2 regions of the Brassicibacter mesophilus genome follow, and region 1 is predicted to be linked to the other one. Evidence: a T-box and tRNA genes for the amino acid it is inferred to sense, from the RefSeq annotation. Region 1 holds a T-box; the other holds one or more tRNA genes.
The links. A T-box is a leader RNA that pairs with one kind of tRNA and senses whether it is charged. The one in region 1 lies ahead of serS (serine--tRNA ligase), so its partner is inferred to be a tRNA-Ser.
Positions count from the first base shown of each region.

Region 2: it has a tRNA-Ser gene. The T-box ahead of serS (serine--tRNA ligase) is inferred to sense a tRNA for this amino acid. The anticodon was not compared.

Region 1 is NZ_JBNPXI010000032.1:18,150-35,246, forward strand. Features, by position in the region: gene HNR33_RS20820 (response regulator transcription factor) at 1-211, opposite strand, end outside; gene HNR33_RS20825 (ABC transporter ATP-binding protein) at 434-1,345, shown strand; gene HNR33_RS20830 (ABC transporter permease) at 1,345-2,094, shown strand; gene HNR33_RS20835 (ABC transporter permease) at 2,108-2,839, shown strand; gene HNR33_RS20840 (YxeA family protein) at 2,863-3,216, shown strand; gene HNR33_RS20845 (hypothetical protein) at 3,360-3,512, shown strand; gene HNR33_RS20850 (hypothetical protein) at 3,586-3,852, shown strand; gene HNR33_RS20855 (MerR family transcriptional regulator) at 4,038-4,787, shown strand; gene uvrA (excinuclease ABC subunit UvrA) at 4,856-7,225, shown strand; gene HNR33_RS20865 (hypothetical protein) at 7,409-7,537, shown strand; gene HNR33_RS20870 (CD3324 family protein) at 8,187-8,468, shown strand; gene abc-f (ribosomal protection-like ABC-F family protein) at 8,590-10,230, shown strand; gene HNR33_RS20880 (TetR/AcrR family transcriptional regulator) at 10,303-10,920, opposite strand; gene HNR33_RS20885 (zinc-dependent alcohol dehydrogenase) at 11,098-12,144, opposite strand; gene HNR33_RS20890 (helix-turn-helix domain-containing protein) at 12,688-13,554, shown strand; gene HNR33_RS20895 (C45 family autoproteolytic acyltransferase/hydrolase) at 13,615-14,631, shown strand; T-box leader at 15,528-15,723, shown strand; gene serS (serine--tRNA ligase) at 15,808-17,088, shown strand.
Region 2 is NZ_JBNPXI010000008.1:52,611-69,707, forward strand. Features, by position in the region: gene HNR33_RS10460 (hypothetical protein) at 176-523, opposite strand; gene HNR33_RS10465 (hypothetical protein) at 912-1,109, opposite strand; gene HNR33_RS10470 (hypothetical protein) at 1,158-1,766, opposite strand; gene HNR33_RS10475 (hypothetical protein) at 1,804-2,046, opposite strand; gene HNR33_RS10480 (pyridoxamine 5'-phosphate oxidase family protein) at 2,063-2,626, opposite strand; gene HNR33_RS10485 (hypothetical protein) at 2,663-2,842, opposite strand; gene recR (recombination mediator RecR) at 2,999-3,598, opposite strand; gene HNR33_RS10495 (YbaB/EbfC family nucleoid-associated protein) at 3,654-3,989, opposite strand; gene dnaX (DNA polymerase III subunit gamma/tau) at 4,022-5,677, opposite strand; gene HNR33_RS10505 (HD domain-containing phosphohydrolase) at 5,788-8,454, opposite strand; RNA gene ffs (signal recognition particle sRNA large type) at 8,637-8,901, opposite strand; tRNA gene HNR33_RS10515 (tRNA-Ser) at 8,915-9,008, opposite strand; gene modB (molybdate ABC transporter permease subunit) at 9,136-9,801, opposite strand; gene modA (molybdate ABC transporter substrate-binding protein) at 9,811-10,596, opposite strand; gene HNR33_RS10530 (winged helix-turn-helix domain-containing protein) at 10,658-10,984, opposite strand; gene HNR33_RS10535 (hypothetical protein) at 11,189-11,638, opposite strand; gene HNR33_RS10540 (YtxH domain-containing protein) at 11,689-12,075, opposite strand; gene HNR33_RS10545 (BUD32 family EKC/KEOPS complex subunit) at 12,137-12,820, opposite strand; gene mobB (molybdopterin-guanine dinucleotide biosynthesis protein B) at 12,823-13,569, opposite strand; gene HNR33_RS10555 (energy-coupling factor transporter transmembrane component T family protein) at 13,585-14,337, opposite strand; gene HNR33_RS10560 (energy-coupling factor ABC transporter ATP-binding protein) at 14,300-14,974, opposite strand; gene HNR33_RS10565 (energy-coupling factor ABC transporter ATP-binding protein) at 14,988-15,674, opposite strand; gene HNR33_RS10570 (molybdopterin-dependent oxidoreductase) at 15,671-16,180, opposite strand; gene HNR33_RS10575 (alkaline phosphatase family protein) at 16,180-17,097, opposite strand, start outside.

The DNA of each region.
Region 1 (17,097 bases):
CATCCTCACCTTTTGCAGAGAGAAAAAGAACAGGAATTTGTGAGAACTTACGTATTGAGGAAAGCAGTGAAAAGCCGTCATTATCTGGGAGCATTACATCTAAAATTGCTATATCAGGTTTTTCTGAGTGACATAATCTCAATGCAGTGTTGCAATTTTCCGCATGATATATGCGATAAAAGCCTTCTTTACGTAATAGACTATCTATCATATTTCGAATTTCCAGCTCATCGTCTACAACAAGTATTTTTTTATTGCTTATTTCAATCATTTTTATCACCTATTTTATTATACTATGTAGTTTTAAAGAATTCATTTTATTATAGTTTATTTAAGGTTGCTGTAAGGTAATTGTCAGCTTGATGAAAGGCTACAATAGTATTCTGTTATTGTCAAATGAAATTTCGATAAAATTAGAATGGAGTGAAAAAATTTGAATACGATTGTCTCAGCACACAACCTTTCAAAGCGTTATGGTGATACTTATCGAGTAAATGCTGTTAATTTAACCGTATATGAAGGAGATGTATATGGATTTCTTGGACCAAACGGAGCAGGCAAATCTACAACTCTTAAAATGCTATTAGGACTTGTTAAACCTACAAACGGTGAGGTTATTATTCTAGGGAAAGATTTTTATAAAAACCGTCAGCTTATATTAAGCCAGACGGGTTCGCTAATTGAGTCACCATCTTATTACGGTCATCTTACAGGTATAGAAAATATGCGTGTTATGCAGTACCTGCGTAAAGTTTCAGATAAAAACATTTCAGAAGCTCTTAGAATAGTTCGTCTAGAAAATCAAAAAGATAAAAAAGTTTCACAATATTCACTTGGAATGAAGCAACGCTTAGGTATTGCCATGGCATTGCTGTCTTTTCCCAAATTGCTGATACTGGATGAACCTACAAATGGACTTGACCCTGCAGGAATAGGTGAAATTCGCGAGCTAATTAAATTACTTCCTCAAAAGTATGGAATTACTGTAATAATTTCCAGCCATCTGTTATCGGAAATAGAACAGATCGCTACTTCTGTTGGAATAATAAACGATGGAAAACTACTATTTCAAGGCAGTATGGAGCAACTTCAAGGAAAAAGTCAAACGAACATTTTTATTAAGACTCGTGATAATGAAGCAGCAAAGAAATTACTTATGGAAAATGGACTTTCAACTGTAATAAACAAGGAGTATCTTTCTTTTAAAGAAATGCCAGATAATCATGTTGCTCAATTGAATAAAATGCTTATAAATTCTGGCATAGATGTTATTCGTATTGAAGAACATAAAAAAAGTTTGGAGAGTATCTTTCTTGAACTTACGGGAAGGGAGCGAACTCTATAATGAACTCTATAAGGTTAGAATTATTTAAAATGAGACATAAACATTTGGGTACTATGGTGGCTTTAATCATAATAGTTGAAATTGCATGGGCATATATGTCTGTAAGCATGTCCATATCTCGTAATCCGGGCATGGTAGGATGGAAAGATATAATTATGACCATTGCATCAATGAACGGCTTATTTTTTCCAATTATTTGTGCGATTGCTGTTTCTCGTATCTGTGATATGGAACACAAGGGAAATACATGGAAACTTTTAATATCGGCTTCTGTAAAACGCAGTCACATTTATGCAGCAAAATATTCATGTGCTTGTCTTTTACTTCTTTATGCCAGTGTTTTACAAGTGTTCGCTATCTTTTTATTTGGAACTGTAAATGCATTTGAACATTCTGCACCATATTCTCTGCTGTTAAAATTTTTAAGCGGAACAATGTTAACAAATTTAGTTGTTATCTCATTACAACAATGGATATCACTTGCAGTAAAAAATCAGTCATTTGCTCTTTGCACAGGTATGATTGGAGGCTTCATTGGTATGACAGCAGATCTCTTTCCTGCTGTGGTACGTAGATTATTTATCTGGTCCTATTATACAGGCTTGTGCCCTGTTACATATAGCTATGTAAATAATTCAATGACATTTGTTACACGTAATATCGAAGCTTATCTTCTATTTGTAGTTGTAGCAATCGGTGCAATAATATATGTTTTGGGAAACATTCATATTTCCCATCAGGAAGTATAAGGAGGTTATTATAATGCTTAAAAGATGTATTTATGCAGAATGGCTTAAATTACGTCATTCAAACATGTGTTTTGTTATCATGGTACTTCCAATTTTGAGTATTATTATAGGTTGTGCTAATTACTATTTCAACCAAAGTGTTCTTTCGAACAGATGGTATAGCCTTTGGACTCAGGTAAGCCTATTTTATGGTGAGTTTTTCCTACCTGTACTGATTGCAATTTGTTGTGCTTACGTATGTAGGATTGAACATATAAACAAAAACTGGAATGCTGTTATGACAGTTCCGATATCAACAACTTATATTTTTATTTCAAAATTATTCATAGTAAGCATATTTATTTTAATGGTACAAATTTTCTTTTTAATACTATACATATCTGCTGGCAATTTATTTGGACTTTCACAAAATATTCCTATCGAAGTTTTTGGATGGCTATTTCGGGGGTGGATTGCCTCAATCGCTATTAGTGCTGTGCAACTTGGACTTTCCATACGAATTCGTAGCTTTGCAGTTCCTATTGGTATAAGTATATGTACCGTTTTTATAGGTTTAGGTATGTATGTGACAAAAATAGGTATGTTTTTTCCTTATTCACTTTTGACAATTGGTATGGGAGTGTTGAGTCAGGAAGGTCTATTAAGCAGTCAAAATAATCTATTTTATATAATGAATATTATTTTTGTTATATTGGCTTCTATATTTTCAATTCGTCATCTTAAAAAAGCAGATGTATGTACTTAAAATATAAAAGGAGAAATGAAAGATTGAAAAAAATTATTATCATAATTGGGTTAATCATAATATCTCTTGTTGGTTTTGTTATTATATTTTTTAATCCTGCACGTTTAACTCCGGAAGACCCAAAAGGAAAAACTATGTATTATACACAAATTAAAAATGAGGAAGTAACAATAGACGATAGCAAAAGGTTTGAATATATTCTAGATTGCTATGATACAAATGGATATAAAAAAAGTCTAACATTCACTTCAAGTAAGAAATTACGAGAAGATGCTTATATTGAATTGTATGTAGCATCGTTACGTGGTGTCACTTATTGGCAAGAAGTAAAATGGGATGAACTGCCTGCTGAAGTTCAAAAAATTTATATTAATTAAATTTATAATCTATGGCTTTAATGACGGAAGAAGAAATTTGAAAGCTGATCTAAAGGAAATTGCATAATTAGTTTATATAGAAACAGAGAAATATGACTTTAAAGATCTTCATATTAAACCAAGGCCTGTAAATCTTGAAATTGATGAATTTAGAGAACACAATGTTGTCTTTGATGAAATTAAAGAAGAGATTGTTCAAGGAACAAGAAATACCCAATATTGTATATGGACAGCAGCATGGTTTACTGATCAAGAAATCTTTAATGAACTATTACTTAGAAAAAATAACGGTGTAAATGAATATGTTAGAAGAAAATTTTGAAACAGTTAAAGTTGCTTTGAGAGGTGAGTACTTTTCGAATAGACTCTATGATAAGTTTTGTATTATCGATTTTGAGTATGTCATTGACAAATCAAGAATTAATAAACCAAAATCAAATACTCATTCATGCAGGTGTAAATTTATCATATTTAAATGAAGAAGAACAGTATCTAGTGTATTCAGTAATATCAGAAATAAAAGGTGCAAAAATAGATATGAAAAAATCAGCACTTATTCGTTCGTCAGCAAAAAAAGAAGAACTAACAAAAGATATAGTAGTAGGTATTATTAAAGGCAAAGTAAAAAAAAGGTAGACCAACACATTTTTGATATTTAAAGAATTTAAATGATTTGTTACTAATTAATATTAGATTTTTATTTCATGATTGCTAACCAAACCCATAAAAATTTATAGTTGCAAATAAGTTAAAACACTCCACTATAACACCAGACATTTGTTGAGCGGTATAATTAAAGTTATAGGAGGTGATATGGCTGAATGAAAACCTATAAAACTTCAGATATTGCACAAATAATCGGTGTACATTCAAATACTGTTAGACTTTATGAAAAGTATGAACTTATACCACAAGCAGAACGTAAGAAAAATGGATATCGTGTTTTTACAGATTTTCACCTAGAGCAATTTAAACTCGCACGAACTGCTTTTGAAGTAGAGGTATTACAGAATGGTTTACGCAAAAAAGCAGTTGACATTATTAAACTATCAGCGAAAAGAAAATTTGATAAGGCGATTTGCTTTGCTGAAAATTATTTGCAACAAATTAGAAAAGAGCAGATAAATGCTGAAGAAGCCATCGTAATTGTAAAGGAAATGTTATCTGACACAGGTGACACAGACGAGGTAGATAAATTGTGTTTAACGCGGAAAGAAGCAGCTGACTATCTACAAGTTACAATAGATACTCTAAGAAATTGGGAATTGAATGGTCTTTTGACTATTAAGCGTAAGCAAAATGGCTATCGGGTTTATACAGATGAAGATATCAAACAACTAAAAATCATACGTTCACTTCGTTGTGCTAACTATTCTCTTGCTGCAATTTTACGTATGTTAAGTGCTTTGTCTCGAGATCCTAAAACAAATTTAGAAATGGTCATAGACACACCTCAAGATGATGAAGATATTGTCACTGCTTGTGATAAACTTTTAACATCATTGAGAGATGCCGAAAGAAACACAAAAAATATATTGGTTCAACTTAATGAGTTCAAAAAAAGATTTTAAATAACCCTACACTCTAACACCAGATTTTGTTATGGTGTTATTATTTCTTATAGAAAGGGAGGATGCGTATGAATGAATACATTCTAGTGAATGGAGCAAAAGGTAATAATCTAAAGAATATTTCTCTTAAAATACCCAAAAATAAGCTTGTAGCAATAACTGGTTTATCTGGTTCAGGTAAATCTACTTTAGCCTTTGAAACTCTTCAACGTGAATGTCAAAGACTTTATATGGAATCACTAGGAATAGCAACAGACCTAATGCCCAGAGCAAAAGTAGATAAAATTGAAGGGCTCTCACCTTCAATCAGCGTTGAACAACATCATGGCAATATGAATCCCCGATCTACTGTAGGAACTTTTACTGATGTATTATCATTTTTAAGAATTCTTTTTTCTAAGATTGGTGAATATCCATGTCCTTTTTGTGGTGAGATTATTTCACAGACAAATATGACTTCATTAGACTTTCAGAAAAGTCATCGTTGCCCTCACTGCCGAAAGGCTGTAAAGGTAATGACAAAAAGAGACTTTTCATTCAATACACCGGAAGGTGCATGTCCAGTATGTAAAGGCCTAGGAGTCACAAATGAAGCAAATCTTAAAATGTTAATTGATATTGATAAGAGTATCTGGGACGGAGGCATTTATGGGTGGGATGAGGCATATATCAATCGCTACGGAAATTCGATGGTCAATGCAGGAAAGCACTATGGGTTTGAATTTAGTGTGGATTTATTGATTCGAGATTACAACGATACGCAAACGGCTCTACTTTTGTACGGGGTTGAAAGTGATCAATTTAAAAAAATATATCCTACGATTAAACCACCTAAAACTGTACCTGATGGGAAATTTGAAGGTATTGTCACAAACTTGATGCGTCGCTATTCAGAAAAGAAAAGTGGCGTAGAAAAACTTGGAAAGTTCTTTGTTTCAACTACATGTCCTGCATGTAAAGGAATAAAATTAAAAGAGGAAAGCCGAAAAGTTAGAATTTATGGGAAAAATATAATAGAGATAAATAGTATGGAAATTGAAGATTGTTATAAATGGATGAATCATATTTTAGAGACTTTACCTGACAACATTAAAGAAATGGTCTCTCCAATAATATTAGTAATTTTAGAAAAACTCGGTAGGCTTGTTGAGATAGGTGTTGGTTATCTGAGATTAGATCGATTAGCTTCGACCCTTTCAGCTGGAGAGTTACAGCGTATTCGATTAGCTACGCTTCTTGGAACTGGGTTAACTGGAGTTTTATATGTACTTGATGAACCAACTACTGGACTTCATGCAATAGATAATAAAAAGTTGATAAGAATGCTTAGAAACTTACGAGATATGGGCAATACTGTATTGGTTGTAGAACATGATACAAATTTTATTGAAGTATGCGATTATGTTATCGACATTGGACCAGGAGCTGGTAAATATGGCGGAACTATTGTTGCAGCTGGAACTCCACGAGAAATTAAAAACGATAATAACTCCGTAACAGGAAAGTATCTGTACAATAAAGCCTCAGTAGTTTCTCATAAGAAGAATCTAGGGAATGGAAAGTCTATTTACATAAAAGGTGCGAAAGTTCATAATTTAAAAGACATTGATGTTGAAATACCTTTGGGAAAACTGGTAGCTATATCAGGAGTATCTGGAGCAGGAAAGTCCAGTTTATTATTTGATGTACTATATCAATACGTTCAAAATGAAAAATTATCTTCTAAAGAGTGCAAAGGTATTTATGGACTTGAAAATATAAAGGAGGTATTGATGATTGACCAAATGCCCATTGGGCGTTCTAGTAGATCAAATACAGCTACCTATACTGATATTTTTACTTCAATACGTGAACTGTTTGGGAACACTCCACTGGCAAAAGAAAAGGGCCTAAAGGCGAAAGACTTCTCATTCAACGTCTCAGGTGGAAGATGTGAGAAATGTGAAGGTAGCGGGGTTTTGAAAGTCTCCATGCACTTTATGCCAGATATAGAAGTTTCATGTCCTGAATGTCTAGGGAAGAGATTTAAAACTAATATTCTGGAAGTAGAGTATAAATCACATAACATCTCAGATATTCTTATGATGTCTATCGATGAGGCGTGTTCTGTTTTTAAAGATGAGAAGCAAATATCAGAAAAGCTTAGAATTCTTAAGCAAGTGGGGCTTGGATATCTTTCCATGGGACAGTCCGCATCTACGTTATCAGGTGGTGAAGCTCAAAGAATAAAATTAGCGAAGGAATTGGCAAATCCAGCTACCGGAAATTCTCTATATCTTTTGGATGAACCGACAACAGGATTGCATCCACAAGATGTTGAACGGCTAATTAGTATGCTAAAGCGAATGGTGGATCAAGGAAATTCGGTAGTTGCTATAGAACATAACATTGATTTTATCCGATTATCAGACTGGGTGATTGATATGGGACCTGGATGAGGAACTAATGGAGGCAATGTCATTGCTGAAGGGCCACCTGAAATAATTGGGAATTCCTTGAATTCTGTAACAGGACAATTTTTATAGGTGAAATAAAAAATTTAATTTACCCTACACTCTAACACCAGACTTATTTCTGGTGTTAATATTTTGGAGAATGAAAAATAAGGGGGAACGATGGACATGGAAGTAACAATTAAGGTGGAAAAACTGAGTAAGTCTTACCACAACGTAAAAGCAGTAGAAAACATAGATATTACTGTTTGTCGTGGTGAAGTATTCGGATTACTGGGTGCAAACGGTGAGGTGTAAGGATCACTTTTTCTAGTTGTAGAGCTTCAAATTTTCTTGGTTCTCCATTAATTTATTGCCATAATCTTCTTTGGAGATTATTCTATCAGCTAAGAGGTCTATATGTTTTCTACGTCTAGATTTTAAAGTTTCTACTTTTTTAAAAAAGGATGAAAGCTTTTTATTTACTTCTTTTTCTAGAGTTTTGGTATGTTCTTCAGCCTACTTTACCATGTTTGGCATATCGTCCACAGATATAAACCGCTCTATTTTGCTTATACCATATATGTAAAGAACAATGCTCTAAAACTAATTGCGAAATATTGTATGTTATTATAACTGATAAATCTCATCTTTCAGAAACAGGATAATAAGGTAAAAGTCTAGGTATCCGTGAAGTACCTGGATAATGACACCAAAGCGGCCCAGCTATCCCAATATAAATTGATATTGGAAAAAAACAAAAACTGGCTGATTGTAAAATAGCTCTTTCTTCTCTTTCAAAATTCGATTTATTTGTGATATAATACACATAAATAGTTGAAAGGTAGGTTAAGAGTTATGGGAGTAGGAACATTTCGTGCGTAGCAAAGGCTATTGCACTATATAATTAAATATTGTATATAGCCTTTGCAAGTCCTAAACAACTTACTATTTAGGAGGTGCGCAAATGGGCTATGTTAAAGCTGCTGACGTATTGCCAAGAGAAATATTAAAGCAAATCCAAAACTATGTTCAAGGTGAAATAGTATATATTCCTAAGAAAACATATAATAGAAAGTCTTGGGGAGAAAATACAGATACAAAAGAACTATTGAATAAACGAAATAAACAAATTCATGAAGATTATAAAAATGGATTTTCCGTTGTTGAGCTTTCTGAAAAATATTTCTTAGTTGAAGAAAGTATAAGGCGAATACTTAGAAAAGAAAATAAAGATAATTCTTATTAGCAAAATGTGTTGTGCGTAATCGTACAACACATTTTTTTTATAAACATTTATGTTGTAGTAACAAGTATAACAACTTGTTAAAATCAAATAGAGATATTTACATGGTAGGAGGTGTGATAGGATGGTTATTCTTGAAATGGAAAATATACAGAAAAGTTTTGGAGAAAACATATTGTTCCATTTCTCCAAGTTAGTAATCAATGAGAACGACCGTATTGGTCTTATTGGGTTAAATGGAAGTGGAAAAACTACTCTCCTAAAAATAATTTCTGGTGATACTGATATAGATACTGGCATAATTAAAAAATACAGTGAAATTTCTTATTTCAAACAATTTGATACTTTTAATCACACGGCAGAAAGAAAGCTACTAAAAGAATTAGGGGTTCAAAAAAAAGAGAATGATAATTTTGTAAGTGGTGGAGAGAAAACTCGTTTACGACTCGCAGAAGTACTTAGCAAATCAGTGCATTTAATTTTATTAGATGAGCCTACCTCTAACCTTGATTTAAATGGAATTGAGTTATTAAAAAATAAGTTAACTAATATAGATTCTTTTGTTTTGATTACCCATGATACTGAATTACTAAATCAAGTGTGCAATCGTATCATAGAAATTAGGAATAACACATTATATGATTATCAAGGGAATTTTGACAACTATAAAAAACAAAAAGAATTAGAACTTGAAACTCAGAAAAGTGAATATTTAAATTATAAAATAGAGAAGAGAAGATTAGAAGAGGCTTATGTAAATAAGAAAAAACAGGCAACAAAAATAACGAAAAAGCCGAAAAAAATTAGCAATTCAGAATATAAAACAAGAAATTATGTAGCCACAAGCAGGTCAAACGATGGCAGGCAAAAAAGCATGCAAAAATCAGCTAAAGCTATTCAATCAAGATTAGAACATTTAGAAGTAAAAGAGAAACCGATTGAACAAGAACAAATAAAATTAAATTTTAGCTTAACTAATCCACCCAAAAATAAAATTATCATCAAATCAGATAGCTTATCATTTTCATATTCTAATATGCCAATTTTCAAAGATACCTCATTTATGATAAAAAACGGAGGAAAAACAGCTATAATTGGAAAAAATGGAAGTGGAAAAACTACTTTATTGAAACTTATTGAAAACAGATTTCCTTCTATTCAAATTGTACCCAAAGCTAAGATTGGGTTTGTTTATCAAGAATTTGAAAATTTAAATGAAAAAAAGACCATTTTAGATACTGTTTTAGAAAATAGTATTCAAGCAGAAAGTGTTGTTAGAAATATTTTGGCAAACTTACTATTTGGTGATTCTGATATGAATAAACTTGTTTCTGTTTTAAGTGGTGGAGAAAAAATTAGATTATCTTTAGCAAAACTATTAGTTTCAGAGGTTAATGTTCTCATTCTTGATGAGCCTACTAATTATTTAGATGTTCCATCAGTAGAAGTATTAGAACGTGTATTAAAGTGTTACGAAGGAACAGTAATTTTTGTATCTCACGATAGAAGATTTATAAACACACTGGCTACGAATATCATTGATATATCTGAACAGAAAATAAAACATTTTGAGGGTAATTTAAAGGATTACAATAGCTATAGTTCAAACAAAAAAAATGTTGTTCAAGCAGAAAAGACATTACTTGAGCTAAAAAGAATACAAATAACAGGAAAAATGTTATCAGCAACGCCTGATGAAAAAGAAAAATTAGACAAAGAATATTTTGAAATAATTAAACAATTAAATATGGTAAGAGATAAATAAGGAAGTGATAGTTATCATAATTGAAAAAAACTTGGGAGGGGTGCCTCAGCTCTTTAATTCTGAAACACCCCCTTATTTAAGTATTGATTCGAATATCAATGTTTCCATTTGCTTTTTATGATGTTTTATAAAATCCTCATCTGTAAAATCTTTACCAATTAATTTAAGAAAAGTATGTTGTGTAATGATTGGTAACCATGCCATTGCCATTGCATTTAACCATAAAGTATTGGTATCAATATCTTGTCGTATTATGCCTATATTTTGTGCATCTTCTAAATATTTATAACTCCATGAAATCATATCAGGAAAGAAATCAAGTATCCAGCTTTGTCTATTTTCGTTTAAAGATTCTGCCACTAATATTTTAGTTAAATTAGGATGCTTAAAAGTATAATCAATATGGCGAGATAAAATAGTTTTTAATGCTTCAACAGTTAATTCACCTTCTTTAAGTATTAGCGTATTAACATAATTTTTTTCATCTTCAATTAAATTTTCAATAACTTTTTTATATAATTGTTCTTTGTTTTCGAAAAAATAAGATGGCGTAGTTCTTGATACACCGCTTAATTCAGCAATATCTGCTAAAGTTGTTAAATGGTAACCTTTTTGAGCAAAAAGGGTTTCAGCTGCATGCAATATATTTTTCTTAGACAATTCAGCATCTCTTCTTTTTATATTATCCATTGGAATGCTCCTTTATAATAAATAGTGCTGCGTATGACAAAAAAAGACTATAATAAAAATTATTAGAGTCTTTTTGTTTATTTATTGTTTATTATATCATATTACCATTAAATATAACAGTATTTCAAATTTTGATTTTGAAGTCAGAACTAAAAAAACTATTAAGGTAAGTTTAAATTAAGGTTTAATAATTACTTTAATTACTTCATCAGGTTTATGTTGAACTAATTCAATAGCATTTTCGATATCATCTAAAGGTATTGTATGAGTTATAAGAGGGGTAAGATCTAGTTTTCCATTACTAACATTATCAAGTAAACCTTTGATGTTATTCAAATCTCCTAATCCCATTTGGAAAGAAATATTTTTATAGAAATGATTTGGTAAAATATCAATAGCCTTTGAAGGGATACCAACAAGGAACATTCTACCACTTACACCTAAACATTCAATTCCTTGGTTTATTGTTATATGTAGACCCACTGCATCAATAACAACATCAGCACCTTTGTTATCCGTATATTCAGCTATCTTATCAAGTACATTATCACCAGTAGCAGAAATAGCGTGAGTAGCACCCAGTTCTAATGCTTTTTTCAATCTTTTCTCTGATTTTTCAACAACGATTATTTTATTAGGGTTATGTAGCTTGGCAGTTAAAAGTGTTGCCATACCTACAGGTCCACAACCAAAGATTACAATAGTCTCGCCTTTTTGTAGATCACAGTGGGCAACACCTGTATAACCTGTAGAAGCTATATCAGAAATAAAAATAACTTGTTCATCGGTAAGATGTTTAGGTACTTTTAATAAGCAAGAATCAGCATGAGGTACACATGTATATTCAGCATGAACACCAGGTATATTTCCTAATGTTTCACCACTACCGTGAACACCACCATTTTTACAGTGTGAAACATACCCTTTTTTACAAAATTCACATTTCCCACAGTAAGGAGCTGGAGGGCCTATAACTCTATCTCCTACTTTAAAGTTTTTAACGTCCTCACCAACTTCTTCGATAATACCTACGTATTCATGCCCTAGCACAAATCCTGGATTTGTTGGTATAAGACCTTTAATAATATGAATATCACTACCACAAATAGTTGTCGTAGTAACTTTTACAAGTACATCAGTTGGATTTTTAATAGCAGGTTTATCAACATCTCTCAAATCAACTTTGTTTAATTCGGGAAAGTATAAAGCTTTAATTTTAAACACTCCTTTTGTATAATTTTAGTTATATTAATGAGTCAGTTTAGCTAGATATTTTGTGTATTTATTTTGTTAAAGGCTTCGTATTAATTATTTTTTTATGTATTATTAAATAATAGCCCAAATAACTAGCTGAACGTTCATCTAGTTATTTGGGCAAATATTACTTCCCTTGTCAATAAAGTTATTTATCAAGTTTAATGTTAATATTTTTGTCATCTTATCTAATTTGGATTTTAAAAAAGATAAAGAAGATGATCTAATAGATAAATACTAAAGCATAAATTCTTATTAATTGGAGATGATGTTTTATTACATGAAAATATAAAAGATATAAAAAAATGATAAGTGGAAAGAAGTATCAATACTTAAACTAGATCATGAAAAATATTATAAAATATCTATATTGAAATTTAATAATGAGTAGTTGAGCTAACAAAATAAAATCGAAATTTGTTGAGTATTTTAAGAGGAACGAATCGCAACGATTATGACGGGATTGAAGAAATATGGTAATATAAAATTAATTATATTTTAAGGATGATTCCAATGGATTATGAAAGAATAGTACTATCGATTATTGAATATATTGAAGAGAATTTATTTGATAAGAATTTATACAAAGAAGTGTTGAAAAGAGTTTATATATCAAAGTTTCATTTTCACAGGATCTTTCTTGCTTTAACGAATGAAACCATTGGTGATTATATAAGAAAAAGACGATTTACGGTTATTGGAAAGCGTTTAAAAATTACAGAAGATAAAATCATTGATATAGCTTTAGATGCAGGTTACCAATCTCACGAAAGTTTTACGAGAGCGTTTAAAAAATATTTTGCTTGTAGTCCGAATGAATATAGAAATCATGTTGGAGAAAATGATCTGTTAATGTTGGCACCATTCACTGAAAATAAACTAGAACTTATTAGAATCAATGAAAATTTCATGCCTGAAATCATTTATTACAAATCACTAGAACTAAAAGGATTCTATGGTAAAACTAGCTTGTATAATCTAAACATTGAAAAGTATTGGAATATGTTACATGAGTACTGTCATAAAAAAAATATTGTCCCTAGCGGAGAATATATGTATACGATTTGGCTTTCATCGAATTGTGATGTTAGAACTATTGATCCTTATGCTTTAGAGAGCTTTTATATTGGTGGGGTTTTTGTTGAAGAAGCTCATGAAATGAAACCTATAGAAATTGGGAATCAGCTCTATGCTGTATTTTCTCTTCACTCAAATTTTGAATACATTAAGGATTTGTATAGATTTATCTATTTTACTTGGTTAAAGAAATCTGGTTGGATTTTGGATAATCATAATATTTTTGAAGGTTATAGTAAAGATTTCTCTTTGAAGAAAAACACTGGGCATATGAAAATATTTCTTCCAATAAAAAAGCAATAACTGTCAAGTCAAGAATGAAAAAATATACTAAACTCCTTATTATAAAGGAGGAATCAGGAAATGTATAAACCTAGATTTAAAGGAAAGCATTATGAAATGGGGCATCACTATGGCAAACTATTAAGAAAAAATGGTGTAGATTTTAACCCTCTATTAGATTTTGGTGCATCTCGCCTAAGAATGGGAACAGATTCTTTGAATATTTGTAAAGAAGTTTATCCAGAAATTATTGAAGAAGTTAAAGGTATGGCCGATGGTTTAAAAGTCGATTTTTTGTTATTTGGGACTTTTCTAATAACTGCAGGTGCATACAGTTTTGATGTTGGATGTTCTACTTTTGCTTATGTTGAGAATAAAGACGTTTATTTTGTTCGAAACCATGATATGTTTGTCTCACTTAAAAAAACAACTGAAAGTGCATTGTATAAACCCCATAAAGGTTATAGTTTTTTAGGTCACGGTGATGGCTTAATTGGAAAAGAAGATGGCATGAATGTACATGGTTTGGCTGTTGGAATGACTTTTGTTGCCCCAAAGACGATTAGTCCAGGTCTGAATTTTTTATTCATTGTTCGATTATTACTTGAGAAGTGCAAAAATGTAAACGAGTGTATTGAATATCTAAAGAATACTCCCACTATGACATCTCAATCTATAGTTTTGGCAGATGCATTAGGACGTTTAGCAGTAGTAGAAATGTGTCCAGAGCATATGGCAGTCAGGTATCCTAAACCCGGTGAAAGATTTATTGTTGCCACTAATCATTTTATTGAAAAAGAAATGAAAGAATTTGATTGTAAGCCAGAAGGGAACTGGTATTCAACATTAGACCGTTATGATACTGTCACTAAAAATTTGCAAAGTGGAAGAAACTATTCAAGAGAATTAGGTATAGAAATTGCATCTGGAAGAAGAGGGTCTTTATGCCAATATAATAAAAATCTTTCTTTTGACACTTTATGGTCTGTAAGTTATCATTTAAACACTCTTTCTATAAAAAGAGCAGAAGGGAATCCTAGACGAGCGAAGTATAAATTTGACTATCGTCTGGAAAAATTGAAGAATGAATTACTATAAAATCATACCTAGATCATGGAAAACTGAAGAATGTCAAATTCTTCACAAACATGATTACGTTGTAAAGATCACTTATGGAGCAAGGAAGATTAACACAAAGTAGTGGAGTTTTTGAGATAAGAAAACTAAAAGAACTCTTAGGATGGATTAAGAAACTGATCAATGGGGAGCCATTAGAAGAGTGAGCAGAAGAATAATCTTAAGCTGATGTTTATTTGATTATTATACGGTGAAAATATTACTTGGTTGCTTAAACAGAGAAATAATAAGTATGGGAGAACACGTGATTAGAAGAGTATTTTGAGGTTCTAAAATGAAAAATAGATAGTAAAATGCCCTAGAGTTCGTTAAGTAGAATCTAGGGTTTGTTATTGTATAAATGAAGATTACTAACTAATAAAAATATAGATTATTGCTCCAATATTTGTCTGGGCGAATGAGTGTGGGATATTTTTATTTTCTTTAAAGTTATATTTTCTCAATTTCATGATTTTGATTTTTTCTGATTCTATTGTTTAATGTAGTAAAGATTATTAACAATAAAGTAGATATCTCTCAAAAATTTATTAATCTCATTATTATTTTATTTGTTGTCATCAAAATATAAATTGATAGTATGAATTTTGTTTCCATTTAGTATAATAGATAAGTTGAAGACTCAAGAGATTTATTTCTTAAATTTCCACAAACTTCATAAAAGATGTCACTTTATTTCTTCGCTTTTACTGATTGCCTCAGTCGTTTTGCTTTTGAATTTGACCTCGAAACGTATTATAGATGACATCATGAAGATGATATCTCCCAAGCAAATCCTTAGGGATAAGGTGAAGTTTTATATTTTTACCACAGAATAACAATTCTTCTTGTAAATTTATTTATATATGCATATAATATATTTAACAGCGATGATAAAAACTAAGGTTTATAAATCTCCCAGAGAGCCGGTGGTTGGTGCGAACCGGTGAGAGGTTAAACCGTTCCATTTTTAGAGCTGTCGGCGATGAGTCGAAGGGTGTGCCCTTTACAGCACTTTTGAGTGGTCAGTTTTATCTGACAATTTGGGTGGTACCGCGGATGCTTTCCGTCCCATATTATTTGTATGGGTTTGGAAGGCTTTTATTTTTCTAAACTCATACTATTATCTCTATGAAAAGAAAATATATGAGGAGGAAAATAATGTTAGACATTAGGTTATTGCGTGAAAACACTGAGGTTGTAAAAGAAAATATCAGAAAAAAATTTCAGAATGAAAAAATCACACTTGTAGATGAAGTTATTGCTTTAGATATTCAAAATCGGGAAGCAAAAACAAGACGTGACTATCTCAGAAGCAGAAGAAATTCGATTAGTAAAAAAATTGGCGTATTAATATCAGAAGGAAAAAAGGATGAAGTTGAATTAGCGAAGGCAGATATAACTTCTATGGCAGATGAACTCGCAGAATTGGAGCGGAAAATTGATGACCTTGATGTTCAGATTCGCAAAAGGATGCTGGTTATCCCCAATATTATAGACCCTACTGTACCAATTGGTAAGGATGATAGCGAGAATGTTGAAATTGAACGATTTGGAGAGCCTGTTGTACCAGACTTTGAGATACCATATCATGTTGATATTATGGAAAAGTTAAAGGGTATTGATATTGATAGTGCAAGAAAAACAAGTGGAAATGGTTTTTATTATCTTTGTGGTGATATAGCACGTTTGCATTCTGCAATTCTTTCTTATGCACGGGACTTCATGATTGATAGAGGATTTACCTATTATATACCCCCATTTATGATTAGAGGCAATGTTGTAAACGGTGTTATGAGCTTCTCAGAAATGGAAAATATGATGTATAAGATTGAAGGGGAAGATTTATATCTCATAGGCACAAGTGAACATTCTATGATTGGTAAATTTATTGATACAATTATTGATGAAGAAAAACTCCCTCAAACATTAACCAGTTATTCGCCGTGTTTTCGTAAAGAAATTGGTGCTCATGGCATTGAAGAGCGTGGTGTGTACCGAATTCATCAATTTGAAAAACAGGAAATGATTGTGGTATGTAGACCGGAAGATAGTGCAGGTTGGTTCGAAAAACTATACCAATATACGGTTGAGTTTTTCCGCACTTTAGATATACCGGTACGTACTTTGGAGTGTTGTTCGGGTGATTTGGCAGATTTAAAAGTAAAAAGTATAGATATAGAAGCATGGTCACCGAGACAGAAAAAATATTTTGAAGTTGGTAGTTGTTCTAACTTAGGAGATGCACAGGCAAGACGTCTTTCTATCCGGATAAAAAGTAAAAATAAAGAAAACTATATTCCGCATACTCTCAACAATACAGTTGTAGCACCTCCAAGAATGTTGATATCATTTTTAGAAAATAATTTAAAAGAAGATGGTACCATATCAATACCGAAACCATTGCAAATGTATATGGGTGGTAAAGAGTTAATCAAATAGTTGTTGTTT
Region 2 (17,097 bases), on a different contig from region 1:
TCAAAATTGCATACACTTGTATGTGTCTAAACAAAAAATTCACATTAGAAAATTTTATTGTTCCCATGCGTTATAAAAAAAGAACTAAGAGTTTGATTTCCTAGTTCATTAATCTATCATTTATCCAATTAACTTTTTTTAGAGATTATTAATACCTACAATTCTATTTTTTGTATTATTTCAATTGCTTTTCTATAAGTTCAATTTGTTTTTTTATTAAACTTAATTGCTCATAAACTTGATTATTATTGTCTCCTGTCTGAAGTGTAGACCCTTGAGCACTTATTGTTAAAATTACTTGACCTATTAGCTCAATAAAATTCCCTATAGAGTTTTGTTGATCAAAAGTCAGTCTACTTGCAATAAGAAAACCTATAATTGTAGCCAAACCCGTAAATTGCTGAGGTGGTAATGAAGTTAAGCAATCTCCCTTATTGGATTTGCACGTATATTTATGTAGTTCACAATTTTTACTATCTAATTGGTTTGCTAGCATTTCTAGGAGTCTATTATAATCATTCATACACCTGCTCCTCCATTCATTTCCTATATTTTATAATATGTTTCATTTTAATTTATGTGTTTTTTCTTTGATATTTATGTTACTCCGAAAGCACACTATTTTAGTGTTTTTTTTATGAATAAAAAAATCTCGTAAAAGATTACAGGATTTCTCCTAAAAATCTACCGAGATTTCACCATTGTTTATTATCATTGTGAAGTATTTGCAGTGTAACACAAAATATAGTTCTTCAAAACTACCTCCCTCAACCCCCTATTTTTCAACCTCTCATTTTCCACCCGAAAATAAAGTTCTTCAAAAAAGCAGGAGGTATCATGGAATTAATTCATGGTTTCTCCTGACTTTTGAAGAACTTTATTTTACTTAGACACAGTATAAAAAATGCGTATTAACACTTAATTAAAGCTGCTGTATCATTTTCTACTTTGAAAATTAAGAAATCACTGTCTTCCTCAACACATTCTCTTTCGTATCTAAACTCTTTATCAGTTAACATTTCAAAATAGTTTGTCTCTACATTTAGTTCAAAAACTGGACATTGGTCAAATCTAACATCACCAATATAGATTGCTCTAATTTTCTTCATTAAATATCATCTCCTTTTGCGACATATAATTCTACTGATAAATAATGCTCATAATCCATATTTAAAAGCAATTTCTTTTAACTCTTCCTGTGTAGGTGATTTTATGTCTGGACTCATTTTAGTAGATTCAACATAAAATTTTGCTTTCTCTATAGGTTTATTGGGAGCCGGTGAATTCTTCAAACAAACTTGATTAAAAAACCAAAATCTCTTCTCATACTCTAAATTTTCTTTCTGTGCAGTAATCAATTCTTGAAACCACTCTTCTTGCAACAACTTGGGATGAAAAGCAGATTCACGCCAAAGTATCATTCCTAAATCTTTGAAATAATAAGTACAACTAAGATATTCATCTTCACAATCATAGTCGTAATCACTGAGTTTCTTTAAAGAATCAAAAATATCCTCTGCTTTTGTATGAAATAAATCAATATTATTGAACACAACTTTATAGTTCTCAAAATTGTTGATACATATTTCAAAAACTATATTATCTTTATATGTAATATGGTAATCATCATATCTAACAAGAATATCTTCTCCCTCTGGTTCTTCTTTATAGTGAGTGAAAAAAAGAATTTGCTCAACTTCTTTTCTTGTCATTCCAAATAAAATATTTCCTATTCCTTTATGTGGATAAACAACAATTGTCCCCATGTTATTCTCCTTCTTTAAATATTCTTTATTTTACCTTTTATTGAAGAACTTCATTTTGTTGGGACAAAGTAAAGAATAATATAAATGGAATCATCATTCCTGTACCTAATAAAGAACCTCTTAATCCTGTAATCCCATTATACTTCCAAGGATTAAGAGCTGCCACAATTGATAATGCTAATACACCAATAAATCCTGCTACAAAAAATAGTGCTCCCAAAATCATTTTCTTCATTTCTATTTCCCACTCATAAATATCAATAATGATTCTATATCCCATTAATTATTCCTAAATATTACTTCATTCTACCCCATTTCATTTCCTCACCATGTATATCATATTTTTTCCTTTTAGCTTTAATTTCTTCTATTTCTATTCTATATACATTGGTTCTTTTTAATCCAGCCTTAATAGCCATATTGAAATAATCCATCTTTGTTGGAGTGTATTTTTCACATATAAGCTTCAAGGCTTTAACTTTTTCTTCTTCATCTTCTACTAATCTTATTCTGCCTTTTACAACTGCTGATTCATATTCAGTTGTAAAAACACTACTAATAAGTACTATTACCTTAGATTCATCCTTTATAATTTCATCTAACTCTTCTTTAGCGTAGTTTTCTGGAACCTTTATTTCTCCTACAAAAGCTACACTAACTTTAGGATTTTTCTCAAATATTTTTATTTTTCTTCCATCCATTGCAGAATGAAAATACAAGGTGTTTCCATCTCTTACAATGGAAAGAGGGATTCCATAAGGTTCATTATCTTCATCAATTATAGAAATAACTCCATATCTTGATTTATCTATAACCTCCATACCAAACTCTCTACTCATCTCTCTATCTTTTCGCCTCATAACCTTCACCTACCTTAGTTATATTCTAACTTTATTTTACTCTGTAAACTCATAGTACATATATGTCTCGGGTGTGCCAGCAGAATTCCCAAGTTCTCTTTCTTCAAACGTATATTTCATTTTGTCTATTTCTGATTTAGTGTATTCACCAGTTGGTATGTTTATATAGTAATTAGAAAATCCAAATAAATATGCAACTGGCTTATTGTCTTTCACGAATAAAATATTGACCGTTCCTTCACTTAATCAAGGAATTCAGAAGAAAAAGCAAGAAAAAATCATTAAAAAAGCAGGAGGTATCATGGAATTAGTTCATGGTTTCTCCTGACTTTTGAAGAACTTTATTTTACTTAGACATGCAGTACCAGAAAGTTATATCTCTCTCCTACCCTCAAGAGCTTTAGAAAGCGTCACTTCGTCAGCATACTCTAAATCTCCTCCAACAGGTATTCCATGTGCTAAACGCGTTGTCTTTATTCCCATAGGCTTTAGAAGCTTAGATATATACATCGCTGTAGCTTCTCCTTCAATAGTAGGGTTTGTTGCCAATATAACTTCTTTTACATCTGCACCTTGTATTCTTATTAGTAATTCTTTTATCTTAATATCCTCTGGTCCTATTCCCTCCATTGGAGATATGCTTCCATGAAGCACGTGATAAAGACCGTTAAATTCTTTAGTTCTTTCCATAGCCATTATGTCTCTAGGATCTTCAACTACACATATGGATGACTGATCTCTCTTTTTATTTTCACATATCATACAAGGATCTCTATCAGTAAGATTACTACATATACTACAATATTTAATATTCTTCTTAGCATCTATTATTGCATTTGCTAGTCCTGTAGCATCATTAGTATTCATGCCTAGAACATAAAAAGCCAATCTTTGTGCTGTTTTTTTCCCAATGCCGGGAAGCTTTGAAAACTCTTCTATTAAATTTGCTACCGGTGGTGCAAAATAATCCATTTTTTTCATCCTTTCACAAAAGAGGCCTCTACAGGCCTCTTTTGATCATTTATTATTAAAACAATCCTGGAATATTCATTCCTCCAGTGATTTTTTGCATTTCTTTTGCCATCATTTCTTCTGCACTTCTTAATGCCTCATTCGTTGCGGCTAATATCAGGTCTTGGAGCATTTCAACATCATCTGGATCTACAACATCCTTATCTATAGTTATTGCTAATATCTCTTTTTTCCCACTTACCTTAACTACTACTGCTCCACCACCAGCACTTGCTTCAACTTCTCTTTCTTCAATCTCTTTTTGGAGATCCGCCATTTGTTTTTGCATCTTTTGAACCTGTTTCATCATATTCCCCATGTTACCCATTCCTTGGAATCCACCTCTTGCCATAATATCATCCTCCTAAATATTTATTAATAAATTTACTGTTCAATCTCTACTAGGTCTTCACCAAATATGCTTATAGCTTTATCTACTAAAGCTTGCCCTTCTTTTTCATCTTCTTTTTCAGACACATCTATATCCATTATAAATTTAATCTCTATATTAGCATTTAAATAGCTACTGATTATATTCTGGATAAATCCTTTATTGTCTGGTTTTTCAATAGCATCCTTATGAAATCCAAAACCTTCTCCAAAAGCTATAGATAAAACATTATTTTTAAAACTAGTAGGTTTTCCTTCCATTATCAAAGCATGAAGGCTTATCTTCTCAGACTTTATTCTTTTAAGTATATTTTCCCAATCAGCTTTTATCTTATTTATACTTATGTCTGATAGCACAGATGCTTTATTACTATAATCTGGTACTTCTTTCTTTGGATTATCATTTACTTGAGTAACTATATCCTCTTTTTCTATCCGAATACTTTTATTTTCTGATTTTGTATTGGATATACTTTTTGTTTGCTTTGCAATAACAGCCCCATTTTCTAGTTTCTCCTCAAGCTCATTTATTTTTTGCCACAATACATCTATAGCAGCTACTGAAGGAGTATTCATCATTTTGATAATACTAACTTCCAAAATAATTCTTGGTTGAGATGACCATTTACTCTGATTTTCAGCATCTGAAAGTATACTTAAAAAAGTAATTATGCTATTTAACTCTATCTTTTGTGCTTGCTCTTTAAGCTGTGATATGAGTTCTTCAGAGCCATCTATTATATTTTCTACATAATTTGATGTTTTTACAATCATGAGATTTCTAAAATGAGAAATCAAATCCTTTATAAACTGGTGGATATCTTTGCCATTCTGAACTATTGTGTCAACAAGCTCTAGAGATTTATCTGCCTTATTTCCTATTATGCTGTCTGTTATTTCAAATATCAAGTCATTGTTGACTATCCCAAGAATAGAAAGGACATACTCGTATGTTATTTCATCCTCTGCAAATGATATACACTGGTCAAGAATGCTTAACGCATCTCTCATGGCGCCATCAGAATTTCTTCCTATTAGCTGTAATGCTTTTTCTTCAATATTTATGCCAATTTCATCACATATAGTATTCATATTTTTTACTATATCATTTACTGTTATTCTTTTAAAATCAAATCGTTGGCATCTAGATAATATTGTGGCGGGAAGCTTTTGAGGCTCAGTAGTAGCTAATACAAATATTAAATGCTTAGGTGGCTCTTCTAATGTTTTGAGGAGTGCATTAAATGCTCCTTTGGAAAGCATATGAACCTCGTCTATTATATATACCTTATACCTGCACTTAGACGGAGGATACTTAGCCTTCTCTCTCAGCTCCCTAACATCGTCTACACTGTTGTTTGATGCAGCATCCATTTCAACTACATCCATTATACTATCATCGAGTATCCCTTTGCAGACCTCACATTCATTGCAAGGATTACCATCCTCATTATTTAGACAGTTCACTGCTCTTGATAAAATCTTGGCAGTAGATGTTTTACCAGTGCCTCTTGTTCCAGAAAAAAGGTATGCATGAGCTATGTTATTACTTATGATTTGATTTTTTAGTGTTGTCGTAATATGCTCTTGACCTAATACATAGTCGAACGTTTTAGGCCTAAATCTTCTGTATAAAGCCTGATGTGCCATTTAATCACCTTCAAAATATATAATAAATATATTATATCAAATATGAAAACTATATACCACAATGCATTTGAAATAACACAATACAATCAAAAAGACCAGCTTAGCTGGTCCTAAGATACCATAGTTTCATATGACATTATTTCTTTCAATTTATTTGGATCAGTTTTATATATCTCAGCAATAATGTCAACTATATATGGATGGAACTGAGTTCCTCTATTTTTGATCAGTTCTTCTATTGCATTGTCGACAGTCATAGCCGCTCTATAGGATCTATTTGAAGTCATAGCGTCGAATGCATCTGAAACTCCAACAATACACGCTTCAAGGGGAAGTTCTTCTAACTCTATTTGTTTAGGGTACCCCTTCAAATCATATCTTCTATGATGATATTTTATAGCATTCATTATAGTTTCTGAAAATCCTACGTTTTCAAGTATCTTACTTCCTATCATAGGATGCTTAGTTATCATTGAATACTCATATTCAGTCAACCTACCTGGCTTGGAAAGAATGTCATCGCTTATACCTATTTTACCGATATCGTGCAATATTCCGGCTACTTCTATTTCTTCACAATACTTCTTAGAAAGTCCTAGAGATTCAGCTATCATAATACTATATCTAGAAACTCTGGATGAATGTCCTTGTGTATATTCATCTTTAGCCTCTATAGCTGCTGCTAATGTCTCTATTGTCTTAAAATAGTTATCTTTTAATCCCTCATATAGTTGTATATTTTCTATTTTCATCGCTATTTGATTTGTTATAGATGCTAATATGTTGAATTCACTTTTAGCAAGCTTATTTATTCCACCTACATTTATAACTCCTAAAACTTTCCCTCTTGACTTGATTGGAAGCATACTAGTGAAATATATCTTATTAGATTCTATAACTTTCCTATTGTGTTTATTTTTAGTCTTCGGATCTCTCACATCAGAAATCAATATCTTACCAGTTTTAACTACTTCTCCACTGATATCTTCATCAATAGGTATATCCTGAAATGAAACAAGGTCCGCAAGTTCTCCTGAATGAGCCATAAGCTTTAGAGCATTATGTTCGCTAACTAACCTTATAGTACATACTGATATATTAAGTAGTCTTGCGATATCATCAGCAGCAATTTGTAACAATCTCTCAGCGTTCATTGTAGAACTAATGCTTCTACTTATCTTATTAATAACCGAGAGCTCTTCGTTTCTTTTTAGTATATTCCTTTCCATGCTCTTACGTTCAGTAATGTCTCGCACAACTCCTTGAACTCCAATAAAATTATCATATTCCTGCATTCTCTTGGTTGTAATCTCTGCAACAACTTGTTTTCCATGCTTATCCAACACGGTAATTTCTTTGTTTTTATAGTCTTTTTTCTTCAAATCATCTTCTAGATTTCCATTATATCCTACATATAGATGAGCAAAGTCAATCAACTTCTTACCTAGCACCTCATTTTTTTGCAATTTAAAAATATTATATACTTGATCGTTTATAAAAGTAATATTTAGCTCGTTATCTACTACCCAAACTAAATCATACATGTTTTCGATAAGCAACCTATATTTCGTTTCAGAATCATTTAGTTGATCTGTAGTGGCTTTTAACTGCTCATATGAAGCTTCAAGCTCTAGATTTATTTCTTGAAGCTGCTCGTTATTTCTTGTTAATGCTTCATTTGAATCATTAAGGCTAGCGTATGATTGTTTAAGTCTCAATGCCATATCATTAAAAGCTTGAGCAACATCTCCAAACTCATCTTTATTTTCTACATCTATTCTATATTCATAATTTCCATTACGTATCTCGATTGCTCCATCCTTAAGTTTTTCCAATGGTCTAGAAAATGTTTTTGAGAATAAAATAGACATAATAATGACAATACTTATAGTAATAATAGATATAATTGCAATATATTTACCTATAATCATTAAGCTTAAATAAAAATCGATTTTAGGAACAAATGAAATTATCCTCCAGTTAATAGATGGGAGTGTTGAATAAAATACTAAATATTCTCGTCCAAGTTCAATATTTGTATTACCATTTCTGTTTTTACGGATTTGACTAGAAAGTTTGCCTATTCCTTTTTCAAACTTATCATTGTCTTTTTTTGAAATGGGTAGTTCTTTTCCAAAAACCTTTAGAGGATTGTTAAAGTTGTCTACTATATATGTAACAGAATTTTTATTAATATTAATATCTTTAATTCCATTTAAAATAACACTAAAATCAAAATCAGCCGCTAATACTCCCTCTATTTCTCCTATATCATCAAATAGTGGAACTGAAGCAGTAACTATTAGCTTATCTTCAGATGTGCCACTGTCTAGTACACTCCAGACTATATCTTTACTAAGATAAGCATTTAGGTACCAGTTGCTTAGCCTAGTATCTTCTTCTGAAAGTTTACCAGTAGATGTGTACTCAGTACCATTCTGCATAGTAATATGAATATTCTGAATTTCCTTTGATGAGGTCAGCTGAGAGGAAAGATAAGCAGTAACTTTTTCATTATTATCTGCATATGACACCAGATGAGTTATAAAAGAATAATTGCCTGATATATCCTTAATCTTTTCCTCATTTATTTTAAACCAAATGTCTAATTTTTCAGCTTCGTTTATTACAGAATCCGTTTTTACTGTTATATTATCACTTATTATATGCTTGTTTACTTTATTATTTATGCTTACACCAAATAATAAAATCGGTACCAATGCTATTAATAAAAATAAAACTCCGAGTTTCTTCCTATATGAGTTAAAAAACATCATTATGCACCTACTATCGGATATAATATAATCATAAATCTATCAATTATAATTACCATAAATATAGTTACCATAAAGTTATTTACGATATAATTCTACATTTTTCTTCAAAACCCTTTTTTATGTCAATAATAAATTACATAAAAATAAAGGCTATGGTATTAACCATAGCCTTTATTTTTAAGCCGTGCACCTAGCTTCGACATAATATTACAAGCGTTACCTAAGTAGTTAACTCGGATTAGGCGACCCTACGGCACACGAGAGTGTCCACTTACCGCTGCTTCCTTCCGGACCTGACGGGGTTCATGGATTCTCGTTGCGTAAGACCCAATCGTCAACATCACTTTCTTAGGGCAGACCTCACAATATTAGGCCTAAGCTAGGAATTCAATCCTGCTATAGCGGGTTGCAGGTTACAGGGCACCGCTACCTCCCCATCTAGCACGACAAACTCTATAACTGGCGGAGAGAGCGGGATTCGAACCCGCGAGACGGTTATAGCCGCCTACCCGCTTTCCAGGCGAGCGCCTTCAGCCAGACTCAGCCATCTCTCCACGTTAGTCGTCAATTTTATATACTAATTACAATAGCCCATTTAATTAAGATTTAATTGTATAAGCCAACAGATTTATATTATAACTCAAAAATAATCATATGTCAACCAACTATGAGTATAATAAATTATACCGATTTTTGCCTGTTTCTTGCCCATAGATTAAGACCGTATACTACTGTGAAACTAAAAATTATCACTATAGCCATTAAAATATTAGCAGTTCTTGAATCTCCTCTTTCAACAGCAAAATATATAGCTAGTGGTATGTTCTGAGTTTTGCCTGGAATATTTCCTGCAACCATTAATGTGGCTCCAAATTCACCTAGCGCTCTTGCAAATGTTAGAACTATACCACTTAATATTCCTGGCCATGCAAGGGGAAGAGTTACTTTCCAAAAAACCTTTCTTTTACTAGCTCCTAATGTCCTAGCTGCATTTTCAAGCATAACATCTACATTTAGAAAAGCTCCTTTACAGCTTTGATACATAAGTGGCAGTGAAACTATGGCTGCCGCAACACAAGCAGCCACCCAAGTAAATATCATAGTTACACCAAAAGAATCATATAGAATTTTTCCTATAAATCCCCTTCTTCCTATTAGTACAAGCAATCCATAGCCTGTAACTGATGGAGGTAAAATCATAGGAAGCAGTAAAATGACTTCCAGTATATCTTTTCCTCTAAAATTGTTTTTAGTAATAACTTTAGCTAAAAAAACACCTATTATAAGGACAAAAGCTGTAGATATTAGTGCTACTTTTAGTGATATTAGTATTGGACTTATTATCATAGTATCATCCTATTCTGTATATAGCTGAAACCCGTATTTATTAAATATTTCTTTAACTTCTTCTGTTCTTAAATATTCTAAAAACATTTTACCTGTTTCTTTTTGATTACTTGACTCAATAATTGCCGCTGGATATACTATAGGTCTATGAGTTTCATCTGCAAATTCCTGCTTTACTGTACTACTATCAATTCTTGCTGCATCAGAGCTATATACAATACCCGCTGCAACTTCACCTTTTTCAACGTAGGTCACAACTTGACTTACATCTTTTGCAAAAACAATATTAGAAGATAAGCCATCCCATAATTTTAAGTATTCAAGAGTTTCTTTGGCATATTGCCCAACTGGAACAGTCTCTGGAACTCCTATACTTAATTTAAGTTTCTTGTCAACTAAATCTGATACTTCATTTATTTTATCATTATATTCATTTGCTACAATCATTACAAGTTTATTTTTTAACAGATCTTCTTTACTATCTTTATCAATTAAATTATTTGCTTCTAATGCATCCATTTGCTTCTTTCCTGCAGAAACAAATACATCAACAGGGGCACCCTCCTCTATTTGCTTCTGCAGCTTTCCTGAAGAAGCAAAATTAAATGTTATAGTTATATTTTTTTCTTTCTCAAACTGATATGCTATTTCTGCCATTGCATCAGTTAGACTAGCAGCTGCACTTACTGTTATACTTTGAGTCTCAGAAATATTGTTTTCTTCTACCTTTTTACTACACCCTACAACCCCAAAAACTAAAACCAATGCCATTAAAACTGACAGTCCTCTTTTCATAATGTTCCTCCTAGTTCTTATTCGTTGTGTTATTGCGAATATAACGCAGGTAAAAAATTTTTTAAAATATATCCTCGTATATTTTTAAAATTGCTTCTTCGATTTCTTTTTCAAGTCTATCATATTTTGTAATCAAAGCCTTTCCCTCATCAGTAAGTGAAGAGCTTCCACCATTTGCTCCTCCAGCTTTTTTGTCCAGTATCTTAAAACCTAATGCATTCTCCAAATTAGCTACTAGATTCCAGGCCTTACTATATGACATATTCATGGAAGAAGCCGCCTTGCTTAAGGAACCCATCTGATCAGTTCTAAGTAAAAGCTCCTTTGGTCCCTTGCCAAATATTTTTCCTTCATCTTTTTTTAACCATATTTTCCATCCAATTTCCATATTATCACCTTTTAATAGCAAAAATATAATTTAATTTAGTATATACTTTAATTTCTGAGCTCAATTTGTAATTATACTATATTTTACATTTTGATGCAACATCCTTAAACTATAACAAAATGTTATATCATATCAAAAAACTGATAGAGTGCAATTTTGCTTTTTCTATCAGCTTTTATTCTATAAAACTTCACGTTTAAATTTTTACTTTGATAAAACATTTTTTACAGCTTTTATGACTTCAACCACTATTTTTATATATGTAGCTATATCTTCTGTATTTTCTCTTACAGTCGTAACTGCTTCACTTATTTCATCACCTACTATTTCAACTGTACTGCTAACCTTTTCTACACTATCATTTACATTTCCAGTTATAGAGTTTAAGTTATCCACAAGTTCAGGTACAGTTGGCCCTATTTTATCCACACTTTTCTGTACTTGTGTACTAATTTTGTTTATATTTTCGCTAATTTCAGGCAAATTAGAAATAGTATCAGTAATAGAGTCTTCATTTTTTTCCACTATTTTTTTAACACTATTTATAACATCATTTAAGTTCTTTAAAGCTATAATTAGGTATATTCCAAAGCTCATCCCTATAATAGATAGAACAATAAAGATTAAATCTTTCACAGTAATTGTAGCAGACATGAGTCGCCTCCTATGTTTATTTTATCTTTATCAGCTTTTCAATTAGTGCCTTATTTGTCCTCTTCTTTTTCTTCCTCACAACCACATTCACAGCACTCATTGTCTGTTTCTTCACAGCACTTTTCTGCTTTGTCTTCTCTTTTCTTTTTAGCTTCTTTGATAGCTTCTTTAACGCTTTCTTCTATTTTCTCTTTCTTTTCTTTTAAAGTATCAACTGAATCCTTTAGGGTATCTTTTACATTTTCAGTAGTTTCTTTAGCTTTGTTAGCTATGTCTTCTCTTGTTTCTTTTCCTGACTTAGGCGCAAAAAGTAATCCAGTAGCTGCTCCTATTGCAGTGCCTACAGCTGTACCTATAGCAACTTTTTTTGCAGTCTCTTTTCTAGCTTTTCTCTCTTTTTCTTTTTTTGATTTCTCTAAAAAACCTTTGATTGACATTTTATATTCCCCCTTACTTTGTTTTCTTGATAATATATCATATTTTAACATATTTTACGAGTTAAAAAGTGAACTTTATTCCTCTTCGAATTTCTATGGCTTTAAGCTCATCGTTCATGTACTCTCTGACTGCTATCTCATTTGTCTTGATAATCTCTGTAGATTTGTCTATTATACTTCTGACAAAATTAATTTTCCATAGAGTAAATGAAGGGGTATAGGTCAGTATAAAAGCACACATTCTACCTATATCTTCTTCTTTACAGCCTTCTTTACAATCTTCAAAGTCTATCCCATATATATTGTCTAGCATAATAAAGTTTCTTAGATTAACATCTCCAAATATTAAATCTTCACCTATAGCTGCTTTTGATGCATTATAAAAGTCCAACAGCCATAGGCACAAATTCTCTGCTAGTTTTTCATACCCAGAGCCTTCTTCTTCTAATCTACAAACCATATCTAATAGAGTTGGGCCATTTATGTAGTCAATTATGATATTATCTTTTCCTATACTCAATATATCAGGTACCCTTACTCCATATTCTTTAAGAATCGATAGCATTTGTACTTCTTTATCCTTTATTTTGATATCATTAAATATCTTTACTACCAAGTTTATCTTCTTTTCATTTATACACTTAAATTCAACTTTATAAACATTATTTTTCTTACTATAAAATTTTAGCTTAACTTCGTAGTCTATAACATTATATTTCTTTAGAAAATCACTTTCTACTTGCATTACTATTCCTCTATTTTAACTAATATGCTTTTTCCATTTTTATAACCTTCAAGTTCTTTAACGACTCCTGTTACAGCATTTTTTAAAAGCTTTTGAACAAATGGTACCATCATAATTTCGTTATCATCTATATATAGCTTTACTTTACTATCTGAAATAACACAGTCCTGACTACTCGCTTTCCCTTTTAATATTTTAGCTCCTAACTCTCTGCAGCTACCTCCACATTCTCCACAGCATTCTTCTGGAAAATCAGGTAATCTTTCATATACCTTTTCTTCTATTAAATCAACTAGCTTTTCCACGTTATCAATAGTATTTATTACTGGTATACCATTGAATTCGTCTATTTCGTTGGCAATCCTTCCAGATATAGCAAAAACTAAATCATCCATCCTATCTATTATCTCCTGCTTTGTATGAGCTGTTATAATCTTTGGTACATTTGCATCTGTTACTCCTTCAAGTACTACAATTTCGTGATCATAGAATCTTAGTATTTCATCGACTGACAGCTTCTCTGGGAAAAGTACATCTGTCTCATGATATCCTCTAGCTGTCACTAGCTCCGACCCTGCTTGTCTATGTCTGTATGAATTTGAACCTTCCTGATCAATAGCAAACTGGTCAAAGTGTATTTCCTTAACAGAACCTACAGAATATCTTCTTTTTTTTAATTCTTTAATAATATTCTCTATTGTTGTTGTCTTTCCTGACTGAGTTATCCCAATTACTGAAAAAACCTTCATTTGAATCCTCCTTGGCTAAATAATATTAAAATACTTAACTGCTATAGTTAAAGTAGTTAATATACTTAATGATATAACGATATAATCTACATGGGACATTTTTAGTGTCATATAGCTTGTCCTATCAGGGTATGCTCTAAATGCACGCATCTCCATTGCGACTGACAACTTTTGCGCCTTTATTATAGTACCTGCAACTACAGGCATAAAAATATATGAATAAATCTTTATTTTCTTACCTAATTGTATTTTATCCAAAGGTATGCCCCTTAATTGAATTGCTGTAACAGCATCTTTTATTTCCTCTGTAAGCATTGGCAAAAACCTTATCCCAATAGAAACCATAAATGCTATCTCATATGGTATTTTCCATTGAACAAGTCCTTGGATTATTTCTCTCGAATTAGATGTGGTAATGATAACGGCAGAAAAAACAACTGTGAGCATTCTCAATATAAACTCCAGCCCCTTTATCATACCCCCTGTCGAAAGTATTGTGATGCTTTTTAATGCTACTAAAATCTCTCCTGATGGTGAAAATATACTTTGTACTATAGCTATCATGACAACAACCCATATTATTTTTTTTAACTTTTTCGTAGCAGAAAATAAGTCTCCTCTAAATACCTCTGCAATTATTAGTGTGGCAATAAAAACAGCACTTAAGATATAGATATTTTGAATAACAACAGCTAAAGTTGATATGCAAAGTACTATAACCAACTTTGTTCTAGGATCCATCTTGTGTTGTATCTTCAACAATCTCACCTCTATGCATTCTAATAATTCGGGAGCTTATGCTTTTTACGAATTCTTCATCATGGCTTATTATTGTCATACCTATGTCCTTTTCTTTCAACACTTTTAATACATCCAGTAATATTCTTCTTCTTTCCATATCAAGCCCTGTAGTAGGCTCATCGAGTACTAAGTATACTGGCTCGTTTACAAGAATAGCTGCTAAAGCAAGTCGCTCTTTTTCTCCATGACTTAGTTTAAAAGGAAATGATTTCCTAACTTCATTTAATTGGAATAGCGAAAGCATATCCTCTACCTTTGCTTTTATTTGCTCTTTATCATATCCCTTTAATTCACGCACAAATCCTATTTCATCCTCAACTGTAGCTGCAAATATTTGACGCTCTGGATTCTGAAATAAGTATCCAATCCTTTGACCAATTTCACCTAAGGACATATCACGAGTATCATTATCAAGAACAATAACGCTGCCCTTATTGGGCTTTAATATACCAACTAAAAGTTTTCCTAAGGTAGTCTTTCCACTGCCATTTGAACCTAGTATAGCAGTAACTTCTCTGCTGTTTATTTTAATATTAAATCTGTTTAAAATTGGTTTTTCTTTTATGTACTCAAAGCTTACATCTCTGAATTCTATATACTCCAAGTATTTTCCCCCTCTAAAGATTGCCACAGAACCTTTCTAACTTTCCTTCTTTTAATAGAACTACCTTATCTGCAATATCTAGATTATTGATATCATGCTCAACCATTACAATAGTCTTACCTTCATCTCTTAAACTCTTTATCACCTGTTTTATCCTCTGCTTTCCATCTTTATCAACTTGAGCCATTACTTCATCTAGTATCAAAATATCCGGCTTCAGACAAAGCACAGAAGCAATGGATATAAGCTGCTTCTGTCCTCCTGAAAGCTGGTTTGGGTTATCATATCTGTGATCTTGCATACCTACCAGGTAGAGAGATTCTTCTATTCTTCTACCGATTTCATCTCTATTTAAACAAAGATTCTCCGGACCAAATGCAAGCTCATCCTCTACTGTTGGTGAGAAAAGCTGAGTATCTGGATCCTGAAACACTACCCCTAGCTTTGTAGCTATTTGCGCTACTGACATATCTGTTGTAGAAATACCGTTTATTCTTACCTTACCGAACAAGTTTCCGCTAAATATGTGAGGTATTATACCTGATATACAATAACAAAGTGTACTTTTGCCTTTTCCACTAAGTCCAACTACAGCAACTACCTCACCTTTATCTATACATATATTTATTCCAGATAATATCTCTCTTTCAGAGCCATTATATCTAAAATGCAAATCTTCTATCTCTATCGGGAATGTCATTTTACCTCTATCTCCGTAACAAATTTGCACCATCTTTGGCTGAATTGATCCTTTCTAATTATTACCTGATAAGGGCCTTTTCCTCCATCTTCTTTTTTACCAAAAGACTTTCCATCCATTTCATATGCAAGATAAACATTATCATCATCTAATACTTCGTCTACCATTAATGCTACTGTATAACCGTCTACAGCTTTTACAATAATTTGTTCCTTACCTTCCAAGCTAATATTAGCGTGCCCAAAAACATTTTTCAAAGGAACTCCAGTGTACTTATGTTGTTCTGCTTCTTTTCCACTTGATTTCAGATTAGCTGAAAATTCTTTTTCTCCAAGCTGCTTAATTTCAGTCATATTAAATGTTACTTCATTATCTGATGACTTTAATGCTACTATAGCTTCGTCCTGCATCTTTTTCTTATCACCTAAACTATCTTTATTTAAAAATGCCGTAACAGCAACAATTAAAACTAACGCTATTATAGCTATAAAAACTTTATTTTTCATTACTCAATGCCCCCTTTTGTTAAAATATATGGAACAATAATATCTTCATATCTAAACTCACCATGAGAGCCGCCTTCTGTTGTTGAGTGCATACCATGGTCTGAAGTTATTATCACTCTTCCATTCCACTCAGAGATAAGTTTGCTTATATATTTGTCAGTGTTCTCTATTCTCTCCATAGTTTTTTCAGACAAGTCACCATTAGCATGTCCTGCATCATCTATTCCATGAAAATGAACTAACACAAGATCATGGGCTTCATCAATTGCTTTTAATGCACTTTCAAATACTTCATCATCTGTGGTACCATTCGAATTTTTATCTATATTTAGTATAGGTTCTATTTCTGTGTTTAATATTTTAATATTTCCTTCGATTAATGCAGTACTTTTATTTAACTTAATACATGCACCAAAAACTGATTCAGTCTTTAAGTCTTTTTGCTTTCTTGAATATACTCCGTTTTCTGCTGGACTTTTTCCTGTTATCATTGCAGCAAATCCTGCATTTGTAACTGGCTTATACACAGATGATGCTTTAACTGCATTTCCAATGCCTTTTAGAATAGGAGTTTTATTGTTTTCTATGGCATATTGATACTGGTGGTATCCAAATCCATCAAGATAAATCAATAATACTTTCTCATCATTTTTTAAGAAGTGAAGTGCATCATGGTATGAGTCGGTTATACTTATTGAAGGTGGATTTAGCATTATTCCCTTTACCTTTTCAATTTCTTTTTTCCCGTCTCCGTATATGTAGTTTATGTAGTTGTCCTTTACTTCAAAATATCCATTCACGTCATAATATCCATAACCACTTTCTTCTCCCATTATTAAAGCATTCTGTACATCTTGAACATTAACTACTTCCTCAAGAGTAAATATCTTTTTATGAGTATATATAGAAGTACTATA